DNA from 3 places in the Streptomyces sp. NPDC002742 genome. Region 2 is predicted to be linked to each of the others. Evidence: riboswitches for the same ligand, from Rfam matches in the RefSeq annotation. Region 2 holds a riboswitch; each other region holds the start of a gene.
The links. Region 2 has a riboswitch for S-adenosylmethionine ahead of ACFYW8_RS17305 (aminotransferase class V-fold PLP-dependent enzyme). Riboswitches for the same ligand answer to the same signal wherever they lie in the genome.
Positions count from the first base shown of each region.

Region 1: linked by a shared signal. The riboswitch ahead of thrC (threonine synthase) and the one ahead of ACFYW8_RS17305 (aminotransferase class V-fold PLP-dependent enzyme) in region 2 are both predicted to bind S-adenosylmethionine.
Region 3: linked by a shared signal. The riboswitch ahead of ACFYW8_RS23985 (putative leader peptide) and the one ahead of ACFYW8_RS17305 (aminotransferase class V-fold PLP-dependent enzyme) in region 2 are both predicted to bind S-adenosylmethionine.

Region 1 is NZ_JBIAQF010000005.1:236,761-243,742, forward strand. Features, by position in the region: gene ACFYW8_RS10430 (NADH:flavin oxidoreductase) at 1-84, opposite strand, end outside; gene groL (chaperonin GroEL) at 390-2,012, opposite strand; gene ACFYW8_RS10440 (cold-shock protein) at 2,465-2,668, opposite strand; gene ACFYW8_RS10445 (MoaD/ThiS family protein) at 3,110-3,385, opposite strand; gene thrC (threonine synthase) at 3,382-4,680, opposite strand; SAM riboswitch class I at 4,696-4,852, opposite strand; gene ACFYW8_RS10455 (glucosyl-3-phosphoglycerate synthase) at 5,058-6,002, shown strand; gene ACFYW8_RS10460 (trehalose-6-phosphate synthase) at 6,081-6,982, shown strand, end outside.
Region 2 is NZ_JBIAQF010000008.1:348,521-355,502, forward strand. Features, by position in the region: gene ACFYW8_RS17295 (rhomboid family intramembrane serine protease) at 1-635, shown strand, start outside; gene ACFYW8_RS17300 (Lrp/AsnC ligand binding domain-containing protein) at 678-959, shown strand; gene ACFYW8_RS17305 (aminotransferase class V-fold PLP-dependent enzyme) at 1,011-2,372, opposite strand; SAM riboswitch class IV at 2,561-2,677, opposite strand; gene trpD (anthranilate phosphoribosyltransferase) at 2,808-3,872, opposite strand; gene ACFYW8_RS17315 (cytochrome bc complex cytochrome b subunit) at 4,044-5,684, opposite strand; gene ACFYW8_RS17320 (Rieske 2Fe-2S domain-containing protein) at 5,681-6,757, opposite strand; gene ACFYW8_RS17325 (c-type cytochrome) at 6,754-6,982, opposite strand, start outside.
Region 3 is NZ_JBIAQF010000013.1:76,756-83,737, reverse strand. Features, by position in the region: gene ACFYW8_RS24015 (MarR family winged helix-turn-helix transcriptional regulator) at 1-14, shown strand, start outside; gene ACFYW8_RS24010 (IclR family transcriptional regulator C-terminal domain-containing protein) at 386-1,144, shown strand; gene ACFYW8_RS24005 (PP2C family protein-serine/threonine phosphatase) at 1,236-2,480, shown strand; gene ACFYW8_RS24000 (expansin EXLX1 family cellulose-binding protein) at 2,558-3,514, opposite strand; gene ACFYW8_RS23995 (hypothetical protein) at 4,056-4,328, shown strand; gene ACFYW8_RS23990 (cell envelope biogenesis protein OmpA) at 4,464-5,165, opposite strand; gene ACFYW8_RS23985 (putative leader peptide) at 5,365-5,484, opposite strand; SAM riboswitch class IV at 5,467-5,610, opposite strand; gene ACFYW8_RS23980 (amino acid ABC transporter permease) at 6,073-6,982, shown strand, end outside.

The DNA of each region.
Region 1 (6,982 bases), on a different contig from region 2:
GATCCGGTTCGGGACGGTCAGGCCGTTGATCGAGACGGGACGGGAAAGGATCTCGGCTGCGCGGGACGCGGCGTCAGCGGTCACGTGGGGGCTCCTCGAACAGGTGGTCGGTATGACGTCGAGTGGTCTGCGAGGCAGGAGATCCCGTGCGGTATGTGCACATGCATCAACTGCTCTGAAGCGTCAACCGCCCAGCCGGGCAGGGCATTCCGTCGTGCCGGAACCTGTCGCTGTGATCCGGACCACGCTCACGGCGGACCCGCAGAAAACGCGGAGCACGCGGAGAGCGGGAAGGGAGAGCGGGAAGAACGGGAAACGCCCGAGGGCGGCACCCCCCTTGCGGGGAGTGCCGCCCTCGGAACGTCAGGACGATGATCGACCGGGGTCGATCAGAAGTCCATGTCACCGCCCGGCATGCCGCCCGGAGCGGCCGCGGAGGCCTTCTCCGGCTTGTCGGCGATGACGGCCTCGGTGGTCAGGAACAGCGCGGCGATGGAGGCGGCGTTCTGCAGGGCAGAGCGCGTCACCTTCGCCGGGTCGATGATGCCTTCGGCGATCATGTCGACGTACTCACCGGTCGCGGCGTTCAGGCCGTGACCGACGGGCAGGTTGCGCACCTTCTCGACGATGACGCCACCCTCGAGACCACCGTTGACGGCGATCTGCTTGAGCGGGGCCTCCAGGGCGAGACGCACGGCGTTGGCGCCGGTCGCCTCGTCACCCGTGAGCTCGAGCTTCTCGAAGACCGAGGAAGCCTGGAGCAGGGCCACGCCACCACCGGCGACGATGCCCTCCTCGACGGCCGCCTTCGCGTTGCGAACGGCGTCCTCGATGCGGTGCTTGCGCTCCTTGAGCTCGACCTCGGTGGCGGCACCGGCCTTGATGACGGCCACGCCGCCGGCCAGCTTCGCCAGACGCTCCTGGAGCTTCTCGCGGTCGTAGTCCGAGTCGGAGTTCTCGATCTCGGCACGGATCTGGTTGACCCGGCCGGCGACCTGGTCGGCAGAGCCGGAGCCGTCGACGATCGTGGTCTCGTCCTTGGTGATGACGACCTTGCGGGCACGGCCCAGCAGGTCCAGACCCGCGTTCTCCAGCTTGAGGCCGACCTCCTCGGAGATGACCTCGCCGCCCGTGAGGATGGCGATGTCGCCGAGCATGGCCTTGCGGCGGTCACCGAAGCCCGGAGCCTTGACGGCGACGGACTTGAAGGTGCCACGGATCTTGTTGACGACCAGGGTCGACAGGGCCTCGCCCTCGACGTCCTCGGCGATGATCAGCAGCGGCTTGCCGCCCTGCATGACCTTCTCGAGGAGCGGGAGCAGGTCCTTGACGTTCGCGATCTTGGAGTTCGCGATCAGGATGTACGGGTCGTCGAGGACGGCCTCCATACGCTCCATGTCGGTGGCGAAGTACGCCGAGATGTAGCCCTTGTCGAAGCGCATACCCTCGGTGAGCTCCAGCTCCAGACCGAAGGTCTGGGACTCCTCGACGGTGATGACGCCTTCCTTGCCGACCTTGTCCATCGCCTCGGCGATGAGCTCGCCGATCTGGGTGTCGGCGGCGGAGATGGAGGCCGTGGAAGCGATCTGCTCCTTGGTCTCGACATCCTTGGCCTGCTCGAGGAGGGCACCGGAGACGGCCTCGACGGCCTTCTCGATACCGCGCTTGAGAGCCATCGGGTTGGCGCCGGCGGCGACGTTGCGCAGACCCTCGCGCACGAGCGCCTGGGCCAGCACGGTCGCCGTGGTCGTACCGTCGCCGGCGACGTCGTCCGTCTTCTTGGCGACTTCCTTGACCAGCTCGGCGCCGATCTTCTCGTACGGGTCCTCGAGCTCGATCTCCTTGGCGATGGAAACACCATCGTTGGTGATCGTGGGCGCGCCCCACTTCTTCTCGAGGACGACGTTACGGCCCTTGGGGCCGAGGGTGACCTTGACGGCGTCGGCGAGCTGGTTCATCCCGCGCTCGAGACCGCGCCGTGCCTCCTCGTCGAACGCGATGATCTTGGCCATGTGAAGTGGTCCTCCCGGACGGGGTGGATTTCTCCGGATCGTGCCCGCGCCCGCGACGGACGGCCTGCAAGCCTTGTGGTTCCTTGCCCCACAGGCCCGCGGGCCTCACTGGCCCGATCCAAGTTCTGTCACTCTCACTGGGAGAGTGCTAACGCCAATGATTAGCACTCGACCCCGTCGAGTGCAAGGTGTGCTCGCGAAGCGAGCTCGTTGGGGGGTGGTGGTCGGGTGACGGGCGGGCGCAAGCGCCTCTCGCGAAAACAGGCCCGGCGAGCGGCCTCCGCACGAGTCACAGAGGCGGCCTCTCGTGCGCGCCCGCACAGGGGGCACGCGCGGGCGCGCGGGCGCGCACGAGATGAGGGGGAGGCCGTCGGGGACGCACGAGGGGCCCGCATCCCTGGTGGGATGCGGGCCCCTCGGCGTGAGTGCGTCGGTGGCCGTTCGCGCCCGGACTAGACGGCGAGTTTGACCATGTCCGCCTGCGGACCCTTCTGGCCCTGCGAGATTTCGAACTCCACTCGCTGACCCTCTTCAAGGGTGCGGTAGCCGTCCATCTGAATCGCGCTGTAGTGCACGAAGACGTCCGCACCACCGTCGACCGCGATGAAGCCGTACCCCTTCTCCGCGTTGAACCACTTGACGGTGCCCTGAGCCATGCCTAACTCCCCTATTACTGGCCCTTGCACAGATCCACACTTCGCGGATCCGGGTCAGACCTCACCCCCCAACGGTTGGGGGTGTGCGCCGGAACGCGTCGACCGCGGCTGAATGTATCTGTCCAACTGCCCTCTGCAACAGGTCAATCGGACGAGAATTCTGGGCATGGCTGATCAATGATATACGGAGAACCCGCAATGATTCAGGGCAAGTCGGGCCCCGTAAATGCCATAAACGGCCCATAAAGGCGAGGCAGTTTGGCTACTTCTTGTCGGCCGCCGAACGGGTACTCATATGCGCCCGGCATGAAACCGACAGCGAAAGCGGAGCGACTTCCCCAACCCTAGCGCGTTCAACCATGCAGAATTGCCCCCTCCGTTTCTCTCACGGAGGGGGCAATTCGATGAACTCAGCGTGTTCGGCATTACCGAGGGTAACGATCAGCCTCCGGCGACGGCCGGAATGATCGAGACGCCCACACCGTCCGGGGTCGCCGTTTCGAGACCCTGCTCGAACCTCACGTCGTCGTCGTTGACGTACACGTTGACGAAGCGGCGCAGCTTGCCCTGGTCGTCCAGAACGCGCGCGGCGATGCCCGTGTGGTTCTTCTCCAGGTCGGTGATGACCTCGGCGAGGGTCGTGCCCTCGGCTGTCACCTCGGCGGCGCCGCCGGTGTAGGTGCGCAGGATGGTGGGGATGCGGACGTTGACGCTCATGATGCGAGGCCAGCCTCTCGGAAGGAGTCGAGGTTCGGACGGATGGTCGCGGTCAGTCCGGTGTCCGAGGCCACCGCGTCCAGGGTCTTGAGGCCGTCGCCGGTGTTCAGCACGACCGTGGTGAGGGCCGGGTCGAGGAGACCGTTCTCGATCAGCTTGCGGGTGACGCCGACGGTCACCCCGCCGGCCGTCTCCGCGAAGATGCCCTCGGTGCGCGCGAGCAGCTTGATCGCGTCGACGATCTGCTCGTCGTTCACGTCCTCCACCGCGCCGCCGGTGCGCCGGGCGATGTCGAGCACGTACGGCCCGTCCGCGGGGTTGCCGATGGCGAGCGACTTGGCGATGGTGTCCGGCTTCTGCGGCCGTACGACGTCGTGACCGGCCTTGTAGGCGACGGACACCGGGGAGCAGCCCTCGGCCTGGGCGCCGAAGATCTTGTACGGCTTGTCCTCGACGAGCCCGAGCTTGACGAGCTCCTGGAGACCCTTGTCGATCTTCGTGAGCTGGGAGCCGGAGGCGATCGGCACGACGAGCTGGTCCGGCAGCTTCCAGCCGAGCTGTTCACAGATCTCGTAGGCCAGCGTCTTGGAGCCCTCGGCGTAGTACGGCCGCAGGTTGACGTTGACGAAGCCCCAGCCCTCGCCGGCCGGGTCGCCGATCAGCTCGGAGCAGAAGCGGTTCACGTCGTCGTAGTTGCCCTGGATGCCGACGAGCTCGCCGCCGTAGACCGCGGCCATGACGACCTTGCCCTGCTCCAGGTCGTGCGGGATGAACACGCAGGAGCGGAAGCCGGCGCGGGCCGCCGCGGCGCCCACGGCGCCGGCGAGGTTGCCGGTCGAGGAGCAGGAGAGGGTGGTGAAGCCGAAGGCGCGGGCGGCTTCGATGGCCTGGGCGACGACGCGGTCCTTGAAGGAGTGCGTCGGGTTGCCGGAGTCGTCCTTGACGAAGAGCTTTCCGGCCTCGACACCGAGCTCGCGGGCCAGGTTGTCGGCCTGGACGAGCTTGGTCCAGCCGGGATTGATGTTCGGCTTGTCCGCCACGTCCGCGGGGACGGGCAGGAGGGGCGCGTAGCGCCAGATGTTCGCGGGTCCCGCTTCGATGCGCTTACGGAGCTCTTCGGTCTCGTAGGCCGAGAAGTCGTAGGCGATCTCCAGCGGGCCGAAACACTCCTCGCAGGCGAAGACCGGGCCGAGTGGGACGCGGTGTCCGCACTCGCGGCAGGAAAGCGCCGCGGCCGGGCCGAGATCCACCGCGTCGGCGGAGTTCGTGGTACTTGCATCTGTCTGCGCAGCCATGGAGGCGAGGCCCTTTCCTCATCTTCCTCACGACGCACTTCGCCGTGAGACGGATTTGGCACCTTCCCTAGCCGGGAGCCTCGCGACGCGATCGACATCGATCGGTACGAGACCGGCTGGAGGGTTGCCGGGGCTTCATCGGGCCGTATCCCTCTGCCCCTCTGGATGAGCGGTATTTGATTGTTGAACTGTTGAACGCGATACATGCCGATGATCCAGGACATGCGATGGTCATCCGCGTTGTTCAAGACTGTAACCGAAGGCCAGGACAGTTGAGATAGTCGTCCGAACCGCGAGACGACGGCAATCGATCTGCCGCTGGCCGCAGCGGGCACGCCGATGAGAGCGTGTGATCAGACAGTGAGGAGCCGCAGACCGTGCTGAAAGACGTCGAAAGCTGGCTGAGCACACGCTCCTGGTCCGTGACCGACCGCCCGCTCCACAGGCTCATGGCCGCGAAACGCGTCAGCGGTTCGACGGTCAGCGTCGTACTGCCCGCGCTCAACGAGGAGGAGACGGTCGGCGAGATCGTCGCGATCATCCGCCACGACCTGATGCAGCAGGTGCCCCTCGTCGACGAGATCGTCGTCGTCGACTCGGGCTCCACGGACCGCACCTCCGCGGTCGCCGCCGCCGCGGGCGCGCGCGTCGTGCACCGCGACGACATCCTCCCGCGGATCCCGGCCGTGCCCGGCAAGGGCGAGGTGCTGTGGAGGTCGCTGCTCGTGACGAGCGGGGACATCGTCTGTTTCATCGACGCGGACCTCAAGGAGTTCTCTTCCGACTTCGTCTCCGGGATCGTGGGCCCGCTGCTCACCGAACCCGGCGTCGATCTGGTCAAGGCCATGTACGACCGTCCACTCGGCGGCGCCACCGGCCAGGGCGGCCGGGTCACCGAGCTGATGGCCCGCCCCCTGCTGAACATGCACTGGCCGCAGCTCGCGGGCTTCGTCCAGCCGCTCGGCGGCGAGTACGCGGCCCGCCGCTCGCTGCTCGAACAGCTCCCGTTCCCCGTCGGCTACGGCGTCGAACTGGGCATGCTCGTCGACGCCCTGCACCTGGTGGGCCTGGACGCCCTCGCCCAGGTCGACGTCGGGGTGCGCAAACACCGCCACCAGGACGGCCAGGCGCTGGGCCGGATGGCCGCCGCGATCTACCGCACCGCCCAGCTCCGGCTGGCCCGCGGCCATCTGATCCGCCCCGCCCTCACCCAGTTCGAGCGCGGCCGGGACGGTTTCCAGCCGCGCACGTACTCGGTCGACACGGAGGAAAGGCCACCGATGACCGAAATCTCCGAGTACCAGCGGCGCAGGGCCGCGTAGACCAGCCCGACCGGCCGTGCTTCGCATACGGCCGAAGGGAACGTTTGAGCGTTTCGACACGGGGCTAGGTTTCGAGGCATGGCTTCAACGCACGGTGCCCACCGGATTCTGGTCGCGTCCAACCGCGGCCCGATCACCTACGAGGTACGGGAGGACGACTCGCTGCACGCCCGGCGCGGCGGCGGCGGTCTCGTCTCGGGCCTCTCGGCGATCGGGCCGGACGCGGGCGCCCTATGGGTGTGCTCCGCCCTCGGCGACGGCGACCGGGAGGCCGTACGGCGCGGAGTCGGCGAGGACGGCGTACGAATGCTCGCCATCGACGCCGAGGTGCACGCCGCCGCGTACAACGGCATCGCCAACTCCGTGCTCTGGTTCGTCCACCACATGCTGTACCAGACCCCGCTGGAGCCGGTCTTCGACGCGGAGTTCCGGCGCCAGTGGGACTCGTACCGCACCTACAACCGCGCCTTCGCCGAGGCGCTGGCCGAGGAGGCCGCCGACGGCGCCTCCGTGCTGGTCCAGGACTACCACCTGTGCCTGGTGCCGGGGATGCTCCGCGAGCTGCGCCCCGACCTGCGCATCGGCCACTTCTCCCACACTCCGTGGGCGCCCGAGGACTACTTCCGGATGCTGCCCGACGACATCCGCGCCGAGCTGCTGGACGGCATGCTCGGCGCGGACCGGGTGGCGTTCCTGACCTGGCGGTGGGCGAGCGCGTTCATGCGGTGCGCGGCCGAGACCGACCCCGAGCGCTACCGCGTGACCCCGCCCTCGGACGCGGCGCCCGCGGTCGAGCACCTGGACGGCGGCCCGCCCCGCCGGACCCGCGTCGGTGTGCACGGCCTCGGCGCGGACGCCGAGTTCCTGCGCGAGCGCTCGCACCGGGCGGACGTCGAGGAGCGGATGGCCGCGCTGCGCGAGGAGATCGGCGAGGGCCGCAGGACCGTCGTGCGTGTCGACCGGACCGAACTGTCCAAGAA
Region 2 (6,982 bases):
ATCCCGCGTACGGCACCGGGGACGAACTGCTGCTCGCCCAGCGGGCGTACTTCCGCCGCTGGGGCGTGGTCCCGGCCGAGTTGTTCGGCGGGGCCCCGCGTGGGGTGCTCACCCCCGCCACCGCCCTGTTCATCCACGGCAGCTGGCTCCATCTCCTGGGCAACATGCTCTTCTTCTACGTCTTCGGGCTGATGACCGAGGAACGCATGGGCCACCTGGAGTTCGCCCTCTTCTATCTGGGCTGCGGATATCTGGCCCTGCTCGGTTACGCCGCCGCCAACGCCGGTTCGCAGCAGTCCCTGGTCGGGGCCTCCGGGGCGATCTCCGCGGTGCTCGGGGCGTTTCTGTACCTGTTCCCCAAGGCCCGGGTGACCAGTCTCTTCCCGTTCCTGTTCTTCCTGCCGCTGCGGTTCCCGGCCTGGGTGGTGCTGCCGTTCTGGTTCGCCCTGCAGTGGCTGGCGGCGGGCCGCAGCACCTCGGGACCGGGAGTCGCCTATCTGGCCCACCTCGTGGGCTTCTCCCTGGGCTTCGTCTACGCGTGGGCGCGGTTCCGCCGTCGCGGGACCGCGACGCCCGCTCCGGGGGTGCTGCGGGGGCCTCAGGTGGATCAGCCGGGCCAGGTGGACCGCGAGTAGGGTGAGATCCCCAGCAGCGGCCCCCTAGGGAGAGAACCAGCCGTGATCACCGCGATCGTCCTCATCAAGACCAGCGTGGACCGGATCCCAGAGATCGCCGAGTCGATCGCGTCGCTGGAGAGCGTCAGCGAGGTCTTCTCCGTCACCGGCACCTACGACCTGATCGCGATGGTCCGGGTCAAGGCCCACGACGACCTCGCGGACGTCATTCCGGGCAAGATCAGCAAGATCCCGGGCGTCGAGGCGACGGACACGCACGTGGCGTTCCGTACGTACTCCCAGCACGACCTGGAGGCGGCGTTCGCGATCGGTCTCGACTCCTGACCGACGCGACACCGCCTCCGGACACCTCCTCCGGGCGGACGGCTCGGGGCGTCAGACCGCCGGGACGCAGCGGCCGCCCTCGGTGCGGTACTGCCAGCGAGCGCCGTCCCTGACGAGCTCGCGCACCGCGCGGACGAACCGCTCGACGTGCTCGTCGGGGGTACCGGCCCCGAAGCTGACGCGGATGGCGTTGAGGGACTTCTCGCCGGGGGCCGCCTCGGGGGCGCCGCACTCCCCCTGGCTCTCCGGGGCGCTGCCGAGCAGCGTGCGGACCAGCGGGTGGGCGCAGAAGAGGCCGTCACGGACACCGATGCCGTACTCGGCGGAGAGCGCCGCCGCGAAGTGCGAGCTGTTCCAGCCCTCGACGACGAAGGAGATGACGCCGACCCGCGGGGCGTCGTCACCGAAGAGCGAGAGGACCCGGACCTCGGGGACCTCGGCGAGGCCCGCGCGGACGGTACGGATCAGGTGCTGCTCCCGGGCGACGAGCTGGTCGAAGCCCTCCTCGGTGAGCGCCTTGCAGGCCGACGCGATCGAGTAGGCGCCGATGACGTTCGGCGAGCCGGCCTCGTGCCGGGCGGCGCTGTCGTGCCACTCCACGTCCACGCCGCCGTCCGCGCGCCGGGTGACCTTGCGGCTGGCGCCGCCGCCCGCGAGGTAGGGCTCGGCGGCGAGCAGCCAGTCGGAGCGGCCCGCGAGGACTCCGGAGCCGAAGGGCGCGTACAGCTTGTGCCCGGAGAAGGCGACCCAGTCGACGTCGAGGTCCTTCACCGACACCGGGTGGTGCGGGGCGAGTTGCGCGGCGTCGAGGACGATGCGGGCTCCGTGGGCGTGCGCGGCGGCGGCCAGCTCGCGCACCGGCCACAGCTCCCCGGTGACGTTCGAGGCGCCGGTGACACAGACCAGGGCAGGTCCGTACGGGTCACGGTCGGCGAGGGCGCGCTCCAGCGTCTCGACGGCCTCGTCCGGGGTGCGCGGGGCGTTCAGGTAGGTCACCCGGGCGTCGCGCCAGGGGAGCAGCGAGGCGTGGTGCTCGGTCTCGAAGACGAAGACCTGGCAGTCGGCCGGGAGCGCGGCGGCGAGCAGGTTGAGCGAGTCGGTGGTGGAACGGGTGAAGACCACCTGGTCGCCGGCGCGGCAGTCGAGGAACTCCTCGACGGTCCTGCGGGCGTTCTCGAAGAGGTCGGTGGACAGCTGCGAGAGGTAGCCGGCGCCCCGGTGGACGCTGCCGTAGTACGGCGCGTACGCGGCCACGTCGTCCCACACCCGCTGGAGGGCGGGCGCGCTGGCGGCGTAGTCGAGGGCCGCGTAGGTCACCTCGCCGCCGGTGACGAGCGGGACGGTGACATCCCGGCCCAGAACGGCCAGGGGGGCACAAACGGACTGGTCGGCGGCAACGGTGGAGACAGACATGGCGAGCTCCTGTGAGAGGCAGGCGGGATCACCGCGCGAGGCGGCCGCCCGCAGGCAGCGCTCAACGCAGGGAAAGGTGAAAAGGGTGTGCGGGGGCGGGGCTCTACGCCCTATCGCATTCGCTTGCTCACAGAAGGCTCCCTCGAACGACCAGGACCCCTGGTTGCGTCCGCCCGGAGGGCGGGAGGGGTCCGCGCTTGCCGTAGGCCTCGCTGCCTACGACCTGGTCTTCACCCGGGGCACCCCGCCACGGACGGAGGGTTGCCGGACAGCCGGCCGGGGCCTGATGGCTGTCACTCATGACCTGGTACAGCATCTTGCCAGAGGATCTTCCACGCGCAAGGCGCAGTCCGGATCCTGGACTGCGCCTCGCTCCGTGTCTCTGGCGGATCAGGCGGATCCGGCGGATCAGGCGGATCAGGCGGATCAGGCGGATCAGGCGTTGCTGGCGGCCACCCAGCGCTCCAGGGTGCGCTTCGCGGCGCCGGAGTCGATCGCCTCGGCCGCCTTCTCCATTCCGTCGCGGAGCTGGTCCGCGAGCGGCGCGCCGGTCGGCGACAGGGCCACCAGGGCCGCCGCCGAGTTCAGCAGGACCGCGTCCCGTACGGGGCCCTTCTCGCCGTCCAGGACGCGCCGGGCGACCTCCGCGTTGTACGAGGCGTCGGCGCCGCGCAGGGCCTCCACCGGGACGATGCCGAGCCCGACGTCGCGCGGGTCGAAGCGCTCCTCGGTGACCGAGCCGTCGCGGACCACCCAGACGTGGGAACCCGCGGTGGTGGTCAGTTCGTCGAGGCCGTCGTCGCCGCGGAAGACCAGCGAGGAGTTGCCGCGCTCGGCGAAAACGCCCGCCACGATCGGCGCCATCCGGGGATCGGCGACACCGACCGCCTGGGCCTTCACCCGTGCCGGGTTCGTCAGCGGGCCGAGCACGTTGAAGGTCGTCCGGATGCCCAACTGGCCGCGCGCCGCCGCCACATGACGCAGCGCCGGGTGGAACTTGACCGCGAAGCAGAAGGTGATCCCGGCTTCCTCCGCGACCTCGGCGACCCGCTTCACCGTCAGCTGGAGATTGACGCCGAGCTTCTCCAGGACGTCGGACGAACCGGACGCGGAGGACGCGGCCCGGTTGCCGTGCTTGACGACCTTGGCGCCGGTGCCGGCCACCACGATCGAGGACATCGTGGAGATGTTCACCGTCTTCGCGCCGTCGCCGCCCGTGCCGACGATGTCGACGGTGTGTCCGGGCACCTCGATCACATTGGCGTGCTCGTACATCGCCCGGACGAGTCCGGTGATCTCCTGGACGGTCTCGCCCTTGGCCCGCAGGGCCACCACGAACCCGGCGATCTGCGCGTCGGTCGCCTCGCCGCGCATGATGCGGTCCATCGCCCAGGCCGTGTCGTCCGCGCTCTGGTCGCGGCCTTCGAGCAGTCCGTTCAGTACCGCGGGCCAGGAACGGCCCGCCGCGGTGTCGCCTCCAGCGGGGTTCACAGCGCTCATGGTCGCTCCTGGGTTCGTGGGTCACGCGGTCGCGGGTGACACGGGTCGTGGGGTGACGCGGGGTGGATCGCCCCGCACCACCGGGTGAGTCCACCCTATCCAGCCCCGAGGACGGCAAAGAGCCCCGTCCATGTCATGGACGGGGCTCCAGCCGTGGCGAACAGCAGGGGATCAGTGGTGGCCGTGGCCGCTCGTGATCTCCTTGTACTCCTCGACGGTGGGCTTGGGGATCTGGCCTTCGTCCCCGTAGAAGCCCTCGCTCATCCTGGCGCGCAGCTTCTGCGCGCCCGAGACCTTGCGCTCGACACCGTTCTCGTCGACCGTCGGGCCGATCTCGGCCGGCTTGTACTGCTCGTGCGCGGTGAGCGTGTGCAGCGCGTCCTGGCTGAGCGGCTCGTGGACCTCGATGAACTCACCGTGCGGCAGGCGCTTGATGATGCCCGACTCGCGGCCGTGCAGCACCTTGTCCCGGTCCCGGCGCTGGAGGCCGAGGCAGATCCGCTTGGTGGCCATGAAGGTGAGCACCGGCACGACGAAGAAGGCGATCCGCACGAACCAGGTGATCGAGTTGATCGCCAGGTGGAAGTGCGTGGCCCAGATGTCGTTGCCGCCGCCGACGAGCAGCACGAAGTACCAGCTGATCCAGGCGGCACCGAACGCGGTCCGGGTCGGGACGTTGCGCGGGCGGTCCAGGATGTGGTGCTCGCGCTTGTCGCCGGTGACCCAGGACTCGATGAACGGGTAGACCGCGATCGCGACCAGGACCAGCGGGAAGATCACCAGCGGGATGAACACGCCCAGGACGAGCGTGTGACCCCAGAGGTTGATCTCCCAGCCCGGCATGACACGGATCAGGCCTTCGGAGAAGCCCATGTACCAGTCGGGCTGGGCGCCCGTGGACACCATGTCCGGACGGTACGGACCCATCGACCAGATCGGGTTGATCGAGGCGATCGCCGCGACGGCCGCGATGACACCGAAGACCAGGAAGAAGAAGCCTCCGGCCTTGGCCATGTAGACCGGCAGCAGCGGCATGCCCACGACGTTGTTGTTCGTCTTGCCGGGGCCCGCGAACTGCGTGTGCTTGTGGTAGAAGACCAGGATCAGGTGGCCCACCACGAGGCCGAGCATGATGCCCGGCAGCAGCAGCACGTGCACCGAGTAGAAGCGGGCCACGAAGTCGCCGCCCGGGAACTCGCCGCCGAACAGGAAGAACGACAGGTACGTGCCCACGATCGGCACGGACAGGACCGCGCCCTCCATGAAGCGGACACCGGTGCCGGAGAGCAGGTCGTCCGGGAGCGAGTAACCGGTGAAGCCGGTGAACATGCCGAGGACGAACAGCAGGAATCCGAAGACCCAGTTGACCTCACGCGGCTTGCGGAACGCACCCGTGAAGAACACGCGCATCATGTGCACGAACATGCCGGCGAGGAAGATCAGCGCCGCCCAGTGGTGGATCTGCCGGATCAGCAGACCACCGCGCACATCGAAGGAGATGTGCATGGTCGAGTTGAACGCCTCGGACATCAGCTGGCCCTGCAGCGGGATGTAGCTGCCGTGGTACTCCACCTCGTTCATCGACGGGTGGAAGAACAGCGTCAGGTACACACCCGTGAGGATGATGATGATGAAGCTGTAGAGGCAGATCTCACCCAGCATGAACGACCAGTGGTCGGGGAAGATCTTGCGCATGTTGGACTTGGCCAGGGAGTAGATCCCCAGACGGCCGTCGGCCCAGTCTGCGACCCGCTCACCGGCGGGCGCCTTCTCGCGCGAGGAGCGCGAGTCGGAGGTCGTGGTAGTGCTCATCCGCGCTCCCAGAATGCAGGACCGACGGGCACCTCGAAGTCGCTGAGCGCCTCGAGGTAACCCTCAGCGTTCACACCGATGCGCAGCTGCGGCAGGGCGTGACCGGCCGGGCCGAAGATGACTCGGGCACCGTCGGAGAGGTCGAAGGTGGACTGGTGGCACGGGCACAGCGCGTGGTGCGTCTGCTGCTCGTACAGGGAGATCGGGCAGCCGACGTGGGTGCAGATCTTCGAGTAGGCCACGATGCCGTCGTAGGACCACTCGAGTTCCTGCTTGTCCTTGATGTTGTCCGGCTGGAGCCGGATGACCATCAGGGCCGCCTTGGCGATCTCCTTCTGGAAGTCCTCGTCGTCCGTCTCCAGGCCATCGGGCTTGGCGAAGGTGAGCGAGCCGACGGCCACGTCCGAGGGACGCAGCGGCTCGTTCGTGTTCATGTTGACGAGGAGCTTGCCCTTGGACCACAGCGTGTGGCGCAGCTTCGTGCCGGGCAGCGGGCCGAGGTCGCGCAGCAGCATGACGCCGGAGAGCGGGAACAGGGCCAGCGCGCCGAACATCGTGTTGCGGATCAGCTTGCGGCGGCCGAGCGCGGACTCCTTGGCACCGGCCTTGAAGTCGGCCATGACCTTGGCCTTGACCTCGGGCTCCGCCTCGATCGCGTGACGCTCGTCGGCGATCTCCACGTCGGACATCAGGGTGCGGGCCCAGTGGACCGCGCCCGCGCCGATCGCGAAGAGCGCCACACCGAGCGACATGCCCAGCGCGAAGTTCATCGCGCTGATGTGCCCGAGCGGGAAGACGAAGATCGACTTGTCGTTCGGGATCGCCACGTACGAGGCGATGAAGCCGACGGTGGCCACCATCGACAGCACGAAGAGCATGGCGACAAGTCGCTCGGACCGCTTGGCGGCCCGCTCGTCGATGTCCTGGATGCGGTGCTCGTGGGGCGGCAGCCCCGGGTCCGCGAACGGGTTCTGCTCGTCCGCGACGGCTACCGCGCCATGACCGTGCTCGGCGTGGTCTTCGGAGGCCCGCTCCGCGGGCACGTTCTCTTCTGGAATGTCTTGGCTACTCATGACTTCTTGGCCTTTGCGGTCCGAGCGGCGACCCAGACGGCGACGGCGACCAGGGTTCCGAGACCGAAGACCCAGCCGAACAGGCCCTCGCTGACCGGCCCGAGGCCGCCCAGCTCAAGACCGCCCGGGCTCTCGGTGTCGTCACCGTTGACCGCGTCGAGGTACGCGATGATGTCCTGCTTGTTCTTCTCCGTCAGCGTGGTGTCGGGGAAGGACGGCATGTTC
Region 3 (6,982 bases), on a different contig from region 2:
CCGGCGGCTCCTGAACCGAGCCGCCGGTGGTCCGGGCAGAGCGTCCCGCTGCCGGTCCCGGGCAGAGCGTTCCTGCCGCGGCCCGCGGGCTGCCGGGCCGCGGCAGTGCGCCGGGCCGCGGCAGTGCGCCGGGCCGCGGCAGTGCGCCGGGCCGCGGCAGTGCGCCGGGCCGCGGCAGTGCGCCGGGCCGCGGCAGTCCGCAGGGCGGCGGTGCCGCGACTGTGGTGGGGCCGGGGCCGGGGCCGAGGGTGCGGGTGCGGAGTCGCTGTGAGTCCGTCACTCCGAGGTGTCGCACGGGAACAGCGTGCCGCAGCCGGGGGCGTCGTTGGGCTCGCGGGTCCTGTGACGCCTTGCCTGTCTCGTGACCTCGGCGCACGCTGGTGGCATGGGAGCTCGCGACGGGCCGACGCTCATCACCTCCGTTCAGCGGGCCTTCCGCCTGCTGGAGGCGGTGAGCGCGCACGAGAACGGCGCGCCCGCCAAACAGCTGGCACGCGAGACCGAGCTGCCCCTGGCCACCGCGTACCACCTGCTGCGGACCCTCGTCCACGACGGATACATACGCAAACTTGACGACGGTGGATTCATCCTGGGTGACAAGATGCAGACGCTGCAGAGCCAGGGCCGCGGGCAGGCGCTGCTCAGCCGCGTGCGTCCCACTCTCGCCGCACTGCGTGACGAGCTCGCGTCCGCCGCCTACCTCACCTTCTACGAGGAGGGCGAGATCAGGGTCGCCGAGATCGTCGACGGGCCCCGGGCACCCCGCGTCGACCTCTGGGTCGGATTCGAGGACGCGGGACACGCCACCGCGCTCGGCAAGTCCGTGCTGCGGGAGCTGGACGAGGAATCCCGCAACGACTACCTCGCCCGGCACACCCTCGCCGACCTCACACCACGGACGATCACCACTCGACGGGAGCTGTTGCGGAGCCTGGCCTCGTCGCCGGTGGCCCCGGCTGTCACCGACCTGGAGGAGTACGCCCTCGGCACGGTCTGCGTCGCCGTACCCGTGTACAGCGGGGATACGCTCGGCTCGCTCGGCGTCTCGCTCCCCGCCGAGCGTCTGCCCCGGCTCCAGGCGGTCCTGACGCGGCTGATCCCGACCGCAAACCGGGTGACCAGGAGCCTGTCGCTCACTATCTGAAATCTATGTGCTTGTGGCGCGGGCCTCGAACGTCTTTCCTGGATCAATCGGACATTTCAGGGATGAACCCAGGTGAGGACTGCGGACGAACATGAGTCAGGCCCGAGAGCACAGTAGCGAGCACTGGCCGAAACGGACGTTCACGAACCGAGACGCGGGTTCCTGGGCGGCGGTCCGCAAGCGCGCCGCCCACCTCGCCTTCGGCACGCCGGTGCTGCCCTTCCTGGTCGTCGGCGCCATCGTGCTCATCGACCTGGCCGGCGGAGCGGGGGTGATCTGGCTGCCGCTGCTGGCCGCCGGACCCGCCCTGGCGGCGACCACCAGCCGACCGTGCGGAGTTCTCTGCGTCGGTCTCCTGGCCGCGGCGCTCAGCGTGATGCTCGGTACCAAGGACGGTGTCCCGGGCGGCGAGCTCGCGGCCGTCCTGTCCGCCCTGGCGGCCGTCACCCTGGCGAGCGCCCTGGCCAGCGCCCTGCGCTGGCGCCGGGAGCGCGTCCTCGCGGCCGTCCGATCGGTCGCGGAAGCCGCGCAGCACGCCGTGCTCGCACCCATACCGCCGAGTGTCGGACCGTTCCAGGTGGCCGTCCGTTACAGCGCGGCCGCGGCGGAGGCACGGATCGGCGGCGATCTCTACGCGCTGGTGCCCACGCCGTACGGGGTCAGGATGATCATCGGCGATGTCCGCGGCAAGGGGCTGCCCGCCGTGGGCACGGCCGCACTCGTCCTCGGTGTCTTCCGCGAGGCCGCCTACGACGAGCCCGATCTCCTCGCCGTCGTCGGCCGGATCGAGCGGAGTCTGGCTCGGAACCTCGGGTACGACGACTTCGTGACCGCCGTGGTCGCCGGGTACCCGGAGCCGGGCCGGCTGGAGGTCGTCAACTGCGGACACGCGCCTCCGCTGCATGTGCGCGCGTCCGGGACCGTCGCGTCGGTCGACCCCGTCAACCCCGCTCCGCCTCTCGGACTGCGTGCCCTGACGGGGGAGACCCCGAGTCTCCAGGTGCTGCCGCTGGCCGACGGTGATCAGCTTCTGCTCTACACCGACGGCGTCACCGAGGCCCGCGACCACGGCCGCGAGTTCTACGCCCTCGCCGAAGGGCTGGCCCGGCATGTGTCCGACGAGCCCGCGTCCACCCTGGCCGCGCTCGACGCCGAGCTCCAGGCCCACGTGGGCGGTCGCCTGCACGACGACGCGGCCCTGCTCCTGCTGCGCAAGCCGGCCGTTCCCGAGACGGTGTCCGCGGTCGTCGCGGGAGGTGGCTCCATAACCGTCCCGGCCCCGCCCCGGCCGCCCGGTGCGGGCGCGGGTGTGAGCTGTGGCAGGGGCGCGGAGTAGCTCCTTCCCCCCGGAGGTGTCACCCCCACATCCGCGGCGGCCCCCGCGTGCGCCTGCCGGCCGGCGTTCCGGAACGGTCAGTGCCGGGCGAACTGGACCCGCGTCGGTTGCACGGTGTCGGGTCGCAGCGCGATTTCGCCGACGGTCAGGCGTTCACCGTAGATGTCGGTGATCCTGATCGCGCCGCCGCATCCGCCGCCGTCTTCGGCGAGGAAGTAGTTGTAGTCGGTACGGGGCAACCGCCGCCAACCGTCGCCGCCGCGGAGTTCGAGCCGGGCCACCGGATTCCGGTGGCCGAGCACCTGGACCGCGCACCACCAGCGGCTGGACCCGGTCTTGTACCGGACCGCGATCGTTTCGGAGGTGCTCGGGCTCAGCAGTTTCCACGTGACCGGGATCCGCCCGGCCGTGGGATTCGCGAGCCGGGCGAACGCCTGTGCGCTGAGGTCGAGCTGCCCTGGGGCGCAGCCCACCGGGCATTCGTTGGTGATCCGTACGGTGACGGCCGCGCCGCCGGCCGCGCGGACAACGACGTACGCTCCGCACGCCTTGGACGTCTCGTAGTCGGTGTGGTTCATCGCGGCGGTCAGGAGGTCGTCGCTCGGGCCGTAGGAACAGGCACCGTCGCCCGATCCGGCGTCGTAGGTGGTGGCCACTCCCCGGTAGCCGACCCCGGGACGGATCCGTCCCGCGAGCGAGGCCGTCGTGGACACGGTCCGGGAGGTGTTCGAGGCCGACGGCCGCACCGGTGCGGTGGTGGTACCGGCCGCCGAGGTCGGGGAGGTACTCGAGCTCGGCGACCGTGTCGCGGTCGGGGACGCCGATCCGGCCGGAGCCCCCTGGCCGGGCGACTCGGTCCGTTGTGAACCGGCGAAGGCCGAGGCCGCGGCGTGCCCGGCACCGGCGTGGTGATCGGGGCGGAACGCCACGACAAGACTGACGAGAGCACCCACCGCGATCAGCGCGATGGGGGTGACGGTCGACAGCCTGAGCCGGCGCCCGCGGCGCCGCGCGGCCTGCCTCGTTGCCTTCATGCGCATCCGTTCCGGGGATCGAGCCGATGGTGTGTCCAACAGTGGCCGCGGGAAGCCAAAAGGTTGCCGCCCGATTCCGGTCCGCGCCGGACCGGCGTCCACCGGACGAGCACGACACCGGGTGTGGCGTCCCCGGCAGTTCCTGGAGCAGGGTCACATGGGTGACGGACCGGCGGATCGGCCGGACGGGGGTGGAGCGACGTGCTGAGGGGCGCTGGTCCCTCGGCGGAGGCCGGGAATCAGCCGCCGCTGCGTGCCCTGGTGTCCGCCGTGCCCCGGGCAGGGGGCGAGAACCCGGCGCTGTGCCACCGACGGCCGTCCCGGCGGGCCTGTTTCAGCCGTCGTCATTCCTTCTGGCCGCCGAACGTGTGGTGTGGGTGACGCGCCTCTACGCTCATAGCCTGCGCCGAACGTAGGCGGACCGCACGTGGACGGGGCGGACCCGTGGACCGTCCCGGCACGTGCTCTGTGTTCTGCGCGCGTGCTCCGTGTTCTGTGCAGTGGGCATGCGTTGGTTCCGGGGATGGGACAGAGTGTGGTCATGGGGCGCCTGTGGATGACGTGGTCGATCGACGGAGTCGGATCGGCCGGCCAGAACGTCGCGGACGTGGAGGCGGCCTGCCGTGCTCTGGTCGGCTCCGTCGAGCGGTCCCGGCGTGCCTTCGATGTGCCGGAGCCGTGGGAGGAGCTCCGTGAGTCGGCGCTGATCCTCCAGGACCGGATCCTGGGCTCGGGGCGCGAGGTCCTTGACCAGGGCCGACAGTGGACCTCGACTCTGAAGGGCGTGAGCATCATCCTGATTCCGCGCGACTGAACGGTCCGGACGCCGGAGAACCGGACGCCGGGCCCGGCGTCCGGTTCTCCGTTCGACCATGCGTGCCAGGACCGCAGTCATCTGGGCGGCCGGGGGCCCGGCCGGGTGGAACCCTCCCCGATTTCGTCGGGAAGGTCAGGCGCCGGCCGTGACGGGCGCCGCCTCTTCGTCGCCCCGGAAGGCGGGGTGGCCGCTCAGACGGCGTACGTAGTCCCGGAGCCGGTGATGCCCGCCGAGGATGTCCGACGGGCCGAGTCGGGTGAGCGCCACCCACACGTCCACGTCCGCCGCCGTCAGGTTCTCGCCCAACACATAGGACCGCTCCATGAGTTGGCAGTCCAGCAGCTCCAGGGCCGCCGAGAGCTCCGGGGGTTCGGCGGTCGGGGTGACGTCGCGGTCCAGCAGGTCGCGCAGGGCTTCGATGTCCGCGGTGAGAGCCGGCGGGCACAGTGTGGAAGGGTGCCCCGTGGTGTGGCCGGAGAGCAGCCCCGCGAGATCGCGGAGAATGTCCGGCGTGTGGTTGCTGACGATGCGTCCGCTCCAGCGGTCGCACAGCGCGGGTGCCGTCAGCGGTCCGTCGTAGTGGTGCTCGGTGGCCTCGTAGGCGCGGCGCAGTGAGGCGAAGGCGTCGGGTGTCCTGGCGGGGTGCGCCAGGACTGTGGTGGCGACCGAATCCTTCAGACCGAGCAGGTCGAGGGTGATCGCGATGCGCTGCGATAGCGGACAACTCTCCGACAGATACAGCTCGTAGCGGTGCGGCGCCGGGTAGAAGCCGCCGGCCAGGCCCACGCCGATACGGCTGTGGACGCGGTGGGAGAGGACGGACGGTGTCGTCACCTTCAGGCGAAGGCCCGAAGGGAACGAAACCTGGTCACAGGGACGTGAGTTGGCTGTACCGGAAGTGCGCGAAGCTGTCTCGGGCATTGACTCTCCCTTGGGGAACGAGGAAGCCACCGCCGCCTTTTGGGCACCAGCGGCCGAATGCGGATTGACGCGCCTGTCGGCACCGGTCCGGATCGAACGGACCGGTCGCGGATCAGTAGGCGCTGGAGACACGCAACAGATCGATGTGCAGGCGCCTCGTCAAACCGTTCCTGGGCAATTCCCACCGGTCCCGACTCCAGGCTCGCGAGACGCGAGACCACGCTTGCCCCACCGCACCGGCGGGACCCGGTCGTCACCCGGGGCACCCCGTCGCGGTGGAAGGGTTGCCTGTCAGCGAGCCGGGGCCGATGACCACAGGAGCGGGCGAACCGCACCGTGGGCGCTGACAATCGTGACCGTCCAGGCCAGTCTCGGTGCGACCTGTCGCGCCGTCAAGAAGGCCGGGCGCGCGGTCTCACCTGGTGGTCATCCGCATTGACATTCTTTTCGGGGCGGGCCTAACGTGCGGCGCACAACGGGATGCCTCAGGGCCGGAGAAGAGAAATGGTGACGGCGATGCACGCAGCTGACGGGACGGCCGCATGGCGGCGTCCGGGCCGCGATGTGCTGTGCGCCGACCGCTCCGTGGACCTGCTGCGTGTCAGCAGCGCACTGTGTACGGGCACATGTCGCCCGCTCTGCCACGGCTGACGGCTTTTCCTCTGCGTCTCTGACGAACACCGCTGTCGCGGTGTGCCCCTTCTTCGTCCAGCCCCTGTTCCACGTGCACCCGTGCGTCGATCCGCGCTGAGCCGCTCCGGCTCCGCGTCGTGCCGCCGCTCGCCGTGGTCCGGGGTGTCCGCATCCGCTGGAGCTCTCCATGAGTCAATCTCCCGGCACAGCTGTGTCCTTTGGATCAGCGCCGCCCGCCGAGGCGATCCCCCGTCCTGACGTCCCCGCCCCGCCGAAGCCCCTGGCGGCTCAGCGGGTCCTTCCGCTCCGGCGCCCCGGCCGCTGGATCATCACGGCCGTCGTGCTCGTACTGGTCGCCCAGATCACCCACGGCCTGGTGACCAACCCCTTCTACCAGTGGGACCGTTTCCAGTACTGGTTCCTGCGCCCGACGATCCTCGACGGACTGCTCATCACTCTCGAAGTCGCCTTCTACAGCGCGATATTGGGTTTGCTGGGCGGCATCCTGCTGGCGCTGGCCCGGCTCTCTCCGAGCCCGGTGCTGCGCGCGGTGAGCTGGGTCTACACCTGGCTGTTCCGCTCGGTACCGCTCATCGTCGTCCTGCTGTTCCTCTACAACTTCAGCGCCCTGTACCAGACGTTGAGCGTCGGCGTGCCCTTCGGCCCGGCCTTCTTCACCTTCGACGAGTCCCGCCTCGCCACCGACATGGCCGTCGCCGTCATCGGACTCAGCCTGAACGAAGCGGCGTACGCCTCCGAAGTGGTGCGGGGCGGCATCCTCTCGGTCGACCAGGGCCAGCACGAGGCGGCCTCCGCCCTTGGCCTGCCGAGGCGGTACCAGTTCGCGAAGATCGTCTTCCCGCAGGCGCTGCGCTCCATCACCCCCAACTACGTGAACCAGTTGATCGGCCTCATCAAGGGCACCTCGCTGGTCTTCTACGTCTCCCTGCTGGACCTGTTCGGCTCCGTGCAGAGCATGGGCAGTACCTATCCCGGCGACATCGTGCCGCTGCTCCTCGTCGCCACAGCCTGGTACCTGATCCTCACCAGCGTCGTGTCCGTCATCCAGTTCTACGTCGAGCGGTACTACTCGCGGG